Regions from separate parts of the Thiosocius teredinicola genome, predicted to be linked through region 3. Evidence: predicted binding sites of a transcription regulator. Region 3 holds the regulator's gene; each other region holds the start of a gene.
The links. The regulator sigma-54, encoded in region 3, starts transcription at its own class of promoters, with help from an activator protein. The targets are predictions, from matches to a motif close to TGGCANGNTNCNTGCTT.
Positions count from the first base shown of each region.

Region 1: a site for sigma-54 is predicted at 1,982-1,998, ahead of mtoX (methanethiol oxidase). Genes of this name have one in related genera too.
Region 2: a site for sigma-54 is predicted at 2,091-2,107, ahead of flgA (flagellar basal body P-ring formation chaperone FlgA). Genes of this name have one in related genera too.

Region 1 is NZ_CP019936.1:2,272,870-2,276,279, reverse strand. It holds gene B1781_RS11005 (cytochrome c peroxidase) at 1-364, opposite strand, end outside; gene mtoX (methanethiol oxidase) at 482-1,861, opposite strand; gene B1781_RS10995 (SCO family protein) at 2,205-2,795, shown strand; gene B1781_RS10990 (NADH-ubiquinone oxidoreductase-F iron-sulfur binding region domain-containing protein) at 2,838-3,410, shown strand, end outside.
Region 2 is NZ_CP019936.1:3,499,003-3,502,412, reverse strand. It holds tRNA gene B1781_RS16595 (tRNA-Arg) at 179-255, opposite strand; gene B1781_RS16590 (flagella synthesis protein FlgN) at 383-862, opposite strand; gene flgM (flagellar biosynthesis anti-sigma factor FlgM) at 873-1,214, opposite strand; gene flgA (flagellar basal body P-ring formation chaperone FlgA) at 1,363-2,079, opposite strand; gene B1781_RS16575 (chemotaxis protein CheV) at 2,191-3,135, shown strand; gene B1781_RS16570 (CheR family methyltransferase) at 3,173-3,410, shown strand, end outside.
Region 3 is NZ_CP019936.1:242,885-246,294, reverse strand. It holds gene lptA (lipopolysaccharide transport periplasmic protein LptA) at 1-42, shown strand, start outside; gene lptB (LPS export ABC transporter ATP-binding protein) at 69-794, shown strand; gene B1781_RS01115 (RNA polymerase factor sigma-54) at 946-2,448, shown strand; gene hpf (ribosome hibernation-promoting factor, HPF/YfiA family) at 2,480-2,809, shown strand; gene ptsN (PTS IIA-like nitrogen regulatory protein PtsN) at 2,827-3,291, shown strand; gene hprK (HPr(Ser) kinase/phosphatase) at 3,281-3,410, shown strand, end outside.

The DNA.
Region 1 (3,410 bases), 2.0 Mb from region 3:
GCGTATCGTACGTGGGATCGAAGCTCAGGCTGACGATACGCAGCCGCTCGCCGAGCTGCGGGTCGTCCCTGAGCTTCTGAATAACCCGGTACAGCACCGCGGTTGCCAACGGGCAGCCGTTGATATCGCTGCAGGTGCTGTAGATGAAGCTGAGCAGCACGACTTTGTCGTCACCAAACAGCGCATGCAGGCGTTGCGGTCGGCCGCGTGCGTCAAGCACCTCGCCGTCGGCCGCGGGGCCCAGATCCGGTAAGGCATAGCTGCCGGCCGGTGGTGCATCGAACTGGGAGCTCGTATAGAACGGCGCCAAGACCTGTTTTTGCGTGTCTTTGTGCTCGTCGGTCTCGCCGGCTGCGTGTGCCACGCCCGTCAACAACAGCCACGCGAGCGCAACAGCGCACGTCGAAGATATCGATCGCATATCGAATGTCAGCGAACAGGGCCGGCTGCGCCGCAGTGCCGCGCAGCCGGGCCCTACGCCTTACTCCTTGGCCGCCAATGCACGACCGGACGGCGTGTCGTCCTTGTGCTTGGCATACAGTGAATACGCGCCGAAACGCATCTGGTGGGCGCGACCGAGTTTCTCAGCGGTAAAGTCTACGCTGAACTTCTCAACCAGCTCGTTGCCGTTCCACTCGTAGGCCTTGAAGAACTGCTCATTGTCGTCACCCTTCTTGTCCCAGTTGGCGAGCAACGAGGAGGTGAAGTACACGCGCTGGCCATCCCAGCTCGACGACGCCATGTTGACCTGTTTGCCGATCACCTTTTCATAGACCTGCTTCGGCGCGAACGGGTCCGAGATATCGAACAGGCGCGCCTTGCCGTCCATGAAGGTATCCACCCACAGGTGTTTGTCGTCCGAGCTGATCGAGATATCGACCGGCAGCGGCACTTTCGATGGATCGCCGATATCGGCCACGGCCTTGGCCTGCCACTCACCGGCGTCATCTTCGTAGATCAACCAGATCTTCGAGGTCAGTGCCGTGGTCGTGAAGCAGTAGTTGTTGTTGGCGCCCCAGGCACAGCGTAGCTCGAGCGGTGCTCCGGGCACATCCAGTACCTTTTTCGCCTTACGCGTATGCAGATCCCAGACAACCACGGTGTTGCCGAAGCGTTTCATGGCCTCCTTGTCCTGCAACATCTTGCCGAAGTCCATCATGTAGTTCGACCAGCCGGTGAACGATGAGGTGACCATCAGGTTGCGTCGCGGCAGTGCCCTCACGTCGTAGCCGTAGCCGTCGGCAAACTGACCGCTCTTGCTGGCGCCGCCGAGATTGGCGTCGGTCGGCATCCAGTGGGTCGCCACGAATTCGCCGCCGTTGGTGTACTCGACCAATGCCGTGCGGCCACCATGGTCTTTGTTGTTCGACAGACCGGTGATCATCATCCGGCCGGGCAAGGCGTAGGTGGTATGCGGTCCGACCACGCCGCCGCTGGCCGAGACGAAGTCGGTGACGACCTTGTGCAGCTTCGGTTGGCCCGGATCGCTGTGAACATCGAAGATGAAGATCTTGTTGGTATCCAGGCCGCCGGCCCATAGATAGCGGCGGTCGTCGGTGAAGCCGGAATGGTGAGCCTCGTTGCGCCCACCGACCGACAAGGTGTGAACGACCTTTCCATAATTCGGCGACTTCGGATTGACGTCGACCGTGACCAGTTTGTCCTGTCCGTCGCCCAAGCCGTCGACACCCAGGGTCCAGACGTAGACGAAGTCTTCCTGGCCGACGATCTTCGCCATGTAGGGTGACATGCAGGTTTCATCGGCGACTGCCTGCGGCGCCAACGATGTGAATGCCGCGGATGTGGCAATCGCCAGGGCCAGCGTGCTGCGGCCCAATAGATCTCTCAATGCGAGACGCATTTTTGTTCCTCCCAAATCGATAAACGTTGCTAGCTGTTACCCGACCTGCATGGCCGTGCGATCCGCCAAATGGGGCAACGCGTCTGCATGTATTTTTTTGTGCGCAGACTAGCCATTTGAGTGCAACGAAAGTGCCAATCTTTAGAAGTGAGAAATTCCCTAAACGGAACAGGACGGATAAGGGCACGCAAAAAGTTGGCACTGTGCCGCCCCGGTTACAGCCCGCAATCGGGTTGCTCAGCACACGTCACAGTGTCGCTATCAGGATTTACGCTACTGCGCGTCGCCAAGGGTGGCACCAAAGCTGCATCCGACAGCCACAGAGGTACTTCAGGAGTTGTCGTTGGCCATCCCATTTCGATTTTTTTCTATGGTGTTGATGGCGACCGTGTACAGCTCCGCCTGGGGAATCGGCGGAGACTTCACGCTGACCCGCGACGACGGCGCTGCGTATCACCTGAGCGACTCGCGCGGTCACGCCGTGGTCCTGTCGTTCGGCTACACCTTCTGCCCTGACGTCTGCCCGACCGGGCTGGCGACCATCAGCGCCGCCCTCACACTGCTCGGCGATCGCGTCCGGCAGGTAGACGCTTTCTTCGTCTCGCTCGACCCTGAACGTGACTCGCCGGCAAAGCTGCGCGAATACACGGGGTTCTTCCACGAGCGCATCCACGGCCTTACAGGCAGCGCCGCCGAGCTGGATGCGGTCGCGAAACGCTACCAGGTCAGCTACCGCTTCGTCGGCAAAGGCGAATCCGAACGCTACACGCTGGACCACAATGCCAACACCTTCGTGGTCGATAGGCAAGGGCAACTGGTGCGTATCGTTCCCTACGGCATGCCCACCGAGGCGCTGGCCGATGCGGTGGCCATCGCCCTCGCCGACCCGGCACCGCGCTCGCATCACAACACCGAAGCCGAACCGGCCCAATAACATGTCAAGTCATCCGTCCGCCAACCACCGCTGGAACACCCATTGAGCTCGCTAAAGAAAAAGCGTGCCGCTCGGCCCAAGGGCCGTCAGGCGCATGCCGAGGATATCGAACAGGTACTCGTCTATCTCGGTGACGAAACGCCACGCCGCGATCGGCTGATCGAATACCTGCACCGCATTCAGGACGACGTCGGACACCTGCCTGCAGGTCTGCTGGTTGCACTGGCCAAGGTCATGCGACTGGCGACCGCCGAGGTGTACGAGGTGGCCAGCTTCTATCACCATTTCGATGTCGTCAAAGACCCAGAGCAGGCCCCACCGCCTTTGACGATCCGTGTCTGCGAGTCGGTAAGCTGCGAACTGGCCGGCGCGCGCGAATTGATCGATGCACTTGCGCGGACGATGGGCGATGGTGTGCGTGTACAAGCAGTCCCATGCGTCGGGCGCTGCGAACAGGCTCCGGTGGCGGTCGTCGGCACCTGCCCGGCGGGCGAAGCCGATGTGTCCAAGCTACAGGGAATGGTCAGCGATGGCCGCACCAACGATGAGCCACCGGCCACGGCAGCCGACTACAAAACCTATCGCCTGAACGGCGGATACACCCGTTTGCAGCGG
Region 2 (3,410 bases), 1.5 Mb from region 3:
GGGGGATGCAATCGAACGGCTTGCGGACGCAGCGCGACCAGGCGAGCGAAAAGCAATGGTTCGTCATTGCAAACTCAATGATGCGAACCTGGTTTGCGGTGATGTCTGTCGCGTGCAACAGGGAACATCGCACGGCGATGTCGCCGGCCGGTGCTCCGCTGATAGATGGGGCGAGAGATGGTGCCCCCGAGAGGATTCGAACCTCTGACTTCACCCTTAGGAGGGGTGCGCTCTATCCAGCTGAGCTACGAGGGCAGAAACAGTCGTCGCTGCGCGAGCGCGATGTGCGCCGGCAACGGCCTGGTGACGTGCGAATGCGAATTCTACCCTGAGTGGGAAGGTTCTGAAACGGCCGCCCCGGAAAACGGGCGGCAATGCGTGGCTACGCCTTGCCGAAGTTGTAGCCGGCAGCCGGGCCGCGTTTGCGGCGCAAGGTGCTGTAGGTATCTTCTTGCGCATTACGTCCGGTCAGAATGCCGAGTGCCATGCGCGTCGAGCGCTGCCCCTGCACGGCGAGTTGGCCGTTGTAGTTGTTCAGCTCTGCAACCTGTGAGGCCAGCTCGACCAACATCGACCAGTCGCGCGACAGGGCCGCGTTGTTGACTGCATCGACGAGTTGCTGCCCCCCTTCGAGGCCTGGACCGAACCCGGCGGTCTGCTGCAATCGGTCGCGGGCATGAATGCCGTGCTCGATCTGCTTGAGCAACTCGAGTTTTTCGCGCACGACCTGGTCGAGCGCACCGGGATCGCGCCCGGTGAGTGCATCCTGCTCACGTCGCAGCACCGGTTCAATCGTCTGCAAACCATGCAGACTGGCTTGAACCGTGGCGGTAAACGCCTTTACGAGCTGCTCGCTATCCATTCAGTCTCCGTTAGGCCGATGCCGACGAGGGCCCCAAGCCTGCTTCAAACGTCAGTACCTTGTCTGCGACACGCGCAGGTTCGACTTCGAACGAACCGGTCGCCAGGGTACGTTGCACTTCCTGCACACGTTGCGTGTCGACAACCGGCAGGTTGGCGATCTGGCTTTCGAGTGCCTGAAGCTGCGACGCCGTGGTCGACAGATTCACTTGGCTGGAAGGGCTGCCGTTGCCACTGTTGGCGCTGGCGGTCTTTCCCGACGCGTTGTATGTACTGTTGGCTGCCTGGGTTTTGGCCGCATCGATCAGTTCCTGCGGCGGACGTCCCCGGTTTCCACTAATTTCAATGCCCATCTCGGTCACACCTATTTCACGAGTTCACGCTCAGGGTATCGTCCGACTTTTGACGGACTTAAAGCAGCCGGCGTAAGTTGTGAAGTTCATTCCGAAACCTGTCTGGATGACGGAACTTCTGTGCACCAGTTGGCAATCGGACGGGCAGTCAATTCATGACGCGAATCGTACCGGCCTGCGTAACCTCGCCGGTGACCACCCGGCCCGATGTCAGGTTTTTCACCCGGATGCGGTCACCGCGCCCCCCGTCGGCCAGGGCCTTGCCTTTCATCGCCACGTGCAGACCGCCGATATCGGCGATGATGTCGACCTGGCTGCCGCGCTTGACCAGCTTCTCGCGTTTCAGCAGCCCCGCATGTAGCGTCGAGCCGGCGCCGATCGAGCGTTTGGTGCGCAGACCGACCACATCTTTGATATCGGTGAAATACGCCTTATGCAGCCGCGAGATGTCGGTTTCGCTGAGCATCAGGTCGTCGGCATCCAGCACCTGGCCGCGTACCAGCGGGCGACGCGTCGTCACGACGTAGTCCATCAACGCGATCTGAACAGGAACGTAAATCTTCCACGGCGTACTGCCGGGGCAGCGCACGCCGACCACGCCGCGGCCACGATTGAGCCCGTTGGGCGAATCGTAGGTCTCCAGCGGCTCGTCGCATGCCGAGAGTTTGAGTCGGCTGTCGAGATCGCCGGCCTTGACTACCGGCGTGGTCGGAAACTCGTCGGCCTGCGCCAGCACGTGGGCCTCGGCCGCCGCACGGATCGCATCGTGCGATTCGTGTTTGCGCTCCGATGTGTGCGCCGCTGTGGCCAGCAAACAGCAGGCCGCAAGTAGCCAGGTGTCGAATTTCCGTCTTTTGGTTCTCATGCCGTGTGGGTGAGCAAAAGCCATGCCGGCAGCCGTTGGGAAGCTACCTAAAGCTTGGGTCTTTCACGCCGCTACGCACAGCATCGAATCATTCCGATCGCGGAGACCCCTATGGCAGGCGTACTTGATGGCGTTGATATGCGCACGAAGTTGGCAGGACACAACCGTCTTGAACTGCTGCTTTTCCGCTTGGGAGGCCGCCAGCGCTTCGGTATCAACGTATTCAAGGTGCAGGAGGTCATTCAGTGCCCTCCGCTGACTGAAATTCCGCAGTCGAATCCGGTGATCCTCGGCATCGCCAACATGCGCGGTCGTACGATCGCCATCATCGACCTATCGCGCGCCATCGGCGCCGCACCGATTGGCGATCATCGCGAAAAATTCGTCATCGTCACCGAGTACAACCGCAAGGTGCAGGGGTTCCTGGTCGATTCCGTCGATCGCATCGTCAACATGAACTGGGAAGAGATCCTGCCGCCGCCCAAGGGCGCCGCGCACGGCACCTACATGACGGCGGTGACCCAGGTCGACAACGAGCTGATCGAGATCATCGACGTCGAGAAGGTGTTGAAAGAGGTCGTCGGCGGCCAGGAAGAGGTGTCGGACGGCATCATCAAGGAACGCGCCGAGGACATGCCCGCGCAGCATGTATTAATGGTCGATGACTCGAGCGTGGCGCGCAAGCAGGTGACCCGTGTGCTCGAACAGATGGGTGTGGAATTCACCACCGCCAACGACGGTCAACAGGCGCTCGAGTTGCTGCTGCAGTGGCTCGACGAAGGCAAAGACGTCGAAAACTGGCTGTCGCTGGTGATCTCCGATGTCGAGATGCCGCGCATGGACGGCTATTCGCTGACCAAGGCGATCCGCGAGCATCCGCAGTTGCGTCACTTGCATGTGATCCTGCATACCTCATTGAGCGGTGTGTTCAACAAGTCGATGGTGCAGAAAGTCGGCGCGAACGATTTCCTGCCCAAGTGGGAACCTGATACCTTGGCGATGATGGTGCAGGAATTCCTGCAGCGACATGCAGACGCCCGCGCCAAAAACGCTTGATCGCGCCGCCGGTGGCAGCAGGTCCGCAGAGGGAGCCGTGACCAATACCTTAAAGCCGACTGAATACGCTGCGATTCACGATTTTCTCGAGAATCAGGCGGGCATCCGCCTTGGTGCCGGCAAGGAATACCTCGTCGTCAGCCGACTCGGCCGCTTGCTGCCGACTTTCGGTCTGAACGGCTACGGTGAACTGGTCAGCAAGCTGACCTCGCTCGGCAACACGCGGGTGCAGACCGCGGTAGTCGACGCCATGACCACCAACGAAACCTTCTGGT
Region 3 (3,410 bases):
AAGCAGCGCGTTCAGATCACCATCGATCCGCCGAATCAATAAGCAGTACACGCGATCCATACAACGCCATGACCCGACTCGCCGCCGAAGATCTGGTGAAACGCTACCGTGGGCGCTCGGTCGTCAACGGCGTGTCGCTGTACCTTAACGAAGGCGAGGTTGTGGGTCTGCTCGGCCCCAACGGAGCGGGCAAGACGACAACCTTCTACATGATGGCCGGGCTGATTCCCGCCGACCAGGGGCGGGTTACGCTCGGCGAGCACGACCTCACCGACAAACCGATGCATGCGCGTGCCCGTCTCGGCCTGGGTTACCTGGCGCAGGAACCGTCGATCTTCCGCCGACTCACGGTGGCGCAGAACATCATCGCGATCCTCGAGACGCGCGACGACCTCGATCGCGGCCAGCGCGAGCAGATGTGCGACGACCTGCTGCGCGAGTTCGGTATCAGTCACCTGCGCGACAACATGGCGATCAGCCTGTCGGGCGGTGAACGCCGGCGCCTGGAGATCGCCCGGGCTCTGGCGGTACAGCCGCGCTTCATCCTGCTCGACGAGCCATTCGCCGGCATTGACCCCATATCAGTCATGGATATCCAGCGCATTGTCGGTCAACTGGCCGAACGCGGGATCGGTGTACTGATCACCGATCACAATGTCCGCGAGACCCTTGGGATCTGTCAGCGCGCCTACATCATCAGTGAAGGCAGCGTGCTCGCACTCGGTGCGCCGAAGGAGATTCTCGAGAACCCGCAAGTCCGCGCAGTCTATCTCGGCGAGAACTTCCGGCTGTGATTAGGCGTATGATTGCTGCGCAGCAACATCGCCAAATACTGCGCCTCGCCAAAGTCGGGAACGCCGGTCTGCACAGCGGGTTCGACTCGCGCGCAGTTGCGCTAGAATGGCATTGGGAGTCCGATCAAATTTCATACCAGATAGTAGCCGAATGAAGCCCACCATCCAGCTTCGACTGGGTCAACACCTGACGATGACGCCGCAACTGCAGCAGGCAATCAAGCTGCTGCAGCTGTCGACGCTCGATCTCAAACAGGAGATCCAGGAAGCCCTCGACTCCAACCTGATGCTCGAAACCGAAGAGGAAGGTACGCGTCGCGACGAAGCCGACAGCGAGCGCAAAAAGAGCGAGAACGACGGTGAGAATGCAAGCACCCAGAACAACAACGACGATTCGCGCAACGACCCGAACAACGAAAGCGAGGTCAAGATCGAATCCGAGGCCATGCCGGATGAACTGCCGGTCGATACCGTGTGGGATGACATCTACGACAGCGTCACACCCGCCTCTCCCGGCAGCGCCGCCAGCAGCGACGAAAGCCAGGACTTCCTGAATCAACAAAGCAGCGGCGAATCTCTGCAGGACCACCTGATCTGGCAGATGCAGCTGACGCCGTTCAGCCCGACCGACCTGGCGATTGCCGAGGCGATCATCGACGGCATCTCCGAAGACGGCTACCTGACCACGCCGATCGAAGACATCGTCACCAGCATGGATGATCCGGATATCGAGACCGAAGAGGTCGAGGCCGTGCTGCACCGCGTGCAGGCCTTTGATCCGCCTGGCATTGCGGCACGCGACCTGCGTGAATGCCTGTTCATTCAACTGCGCCAGCTGCCCGAAGACTTCGAGTGGCGCGAGCGCGCGCTGTTCCTGATCGGCGAGCACTTCGACCTGCTCGCGGCGCAGGACGAGGCGCAGATGAAGCGCAAGCTCAAGCTGGAGAGCGACGACCTGATGTCGGTCATCCACCTGATCCGCTCGCTCAACCCGCGCCCGGGTACCAGCGTTGCCAGCCAGCCGCCGACCTACGTCGAGCCCGATGTGTTCGTGTACAAACGTAACAACCAGTGGCGGGTCGAACTCAACCCGGATGCAGCCCCCCGGTTACGCGTCAACGCCGAGTATGCGAACATGATCAGGCGGGCGGACAACAGCGCCGACAACGTCACGCTGAAAAACCACCTGCAGGAGGCCCGCTGGTTCATCAAGAGCCTGCAGAGCCGCAACGATACGCTGCTGCGAGTTGCGACACGGATAGTCGACTTTCAACGCAATTTCTTCGAATATGGAGAAGAGGCCATGAAACCGCTCGTGTTGCGGGATATCGCCGAGGCGTTGGAGATGCATGAATCAACCATTTCACGGGTAACCACCCAGAAATACATGCACACCCCACGGGGCACCTTCGAGTTCAAATACTTCTTCTCCAGCCACGTGAGCACCGCCAGCGGTGGCGAGGCCTCGGCCACGGCCATTCGCGCGCTGATCAAAAAGCTGATCGGTGCGGAGAAACCCAACAAACCCCTTTCCGACAACAAGATCGCGGCCATCCTCGCTGATCAGGGGATCAACGTCGCCCGCCGCACTGTTGCCAAGTATCGTGAATCGATGGCGATCCCGCCGTCGAACGAACGCAAGCGCTTAGCTTGATCGAAAGCGCTGAAATGCAAGGAGAAAATCGATGCAAGTCAACCTGACCGGTCACCATGTCGACATCACCGACTCGATGCGTGCCTACGTTGACGAGAAGATCGCCCGACTCGAGCGTCACTTCGACCACGTCACCAACGTACACGTCATCCTGAGTGTTGAAAAACTCACCAAGAAGGCCGAAGCCACCGTGCATATCGCCGGTGCCGACGTCTTTGCGGATTCCACTCACGAAGACATGTACGCTGCCATCGACTCGCTTGTCGACAAACTGGATCGTCAGGTCATCCGCCACAAAGAAAAGATCAAGAGCCACCGTGGCAACGGACACAAAGATGCGTCCGTCGAAGCGGCGGGATGAACTGATCCGGTCTCACCATGCTACCTAAAGGCATCCTCACGTCGGGCAGCGTCAGCATCGCTGACCCGGCATCGAGCAAAAAACGCATCCTCGAGCAGGCGGCACGCCTGCTCGCACGGGATACCGACGAGCCGACGGCGGAGCAGATTTTCGAACGCCTGCTCGAACGTGAGCGCCTGGGCAGCACCGGGCTTGCGGGAGGTGTGGCCTTGCCGCACGCCCGCATGCCCGGCATCAGCGACACGCGCGGCGCATTCCTGCGCCTGGAAACCCCTATCGAATTCGATGCGCTGGACGGCCAGCCGGTCGACCTGGTGTTCGCCCTGCTGGTACCGGAAGACGCCAACGAAGAACACCTTCAGCTGCTCGCCCGCCTGGCGGCGATGTTCAACGAAGAAGAGCTACGCGCGAGACTGCGCGAGGCAGAGGCGAAGGAAGCGATCGCTATCCTGACCGGCCACTCCAGCTCCCATGCCGCATAGCATTCGCGTCCGCGACCTTTACGAAGCACTCCAGGAACGATTGCAACTCGAATGGCTGGCCGGCCACTCCGGCGCCGACAGCACCATTCTGTCGTCGAGCAGCGACGCCGGCACCGGCA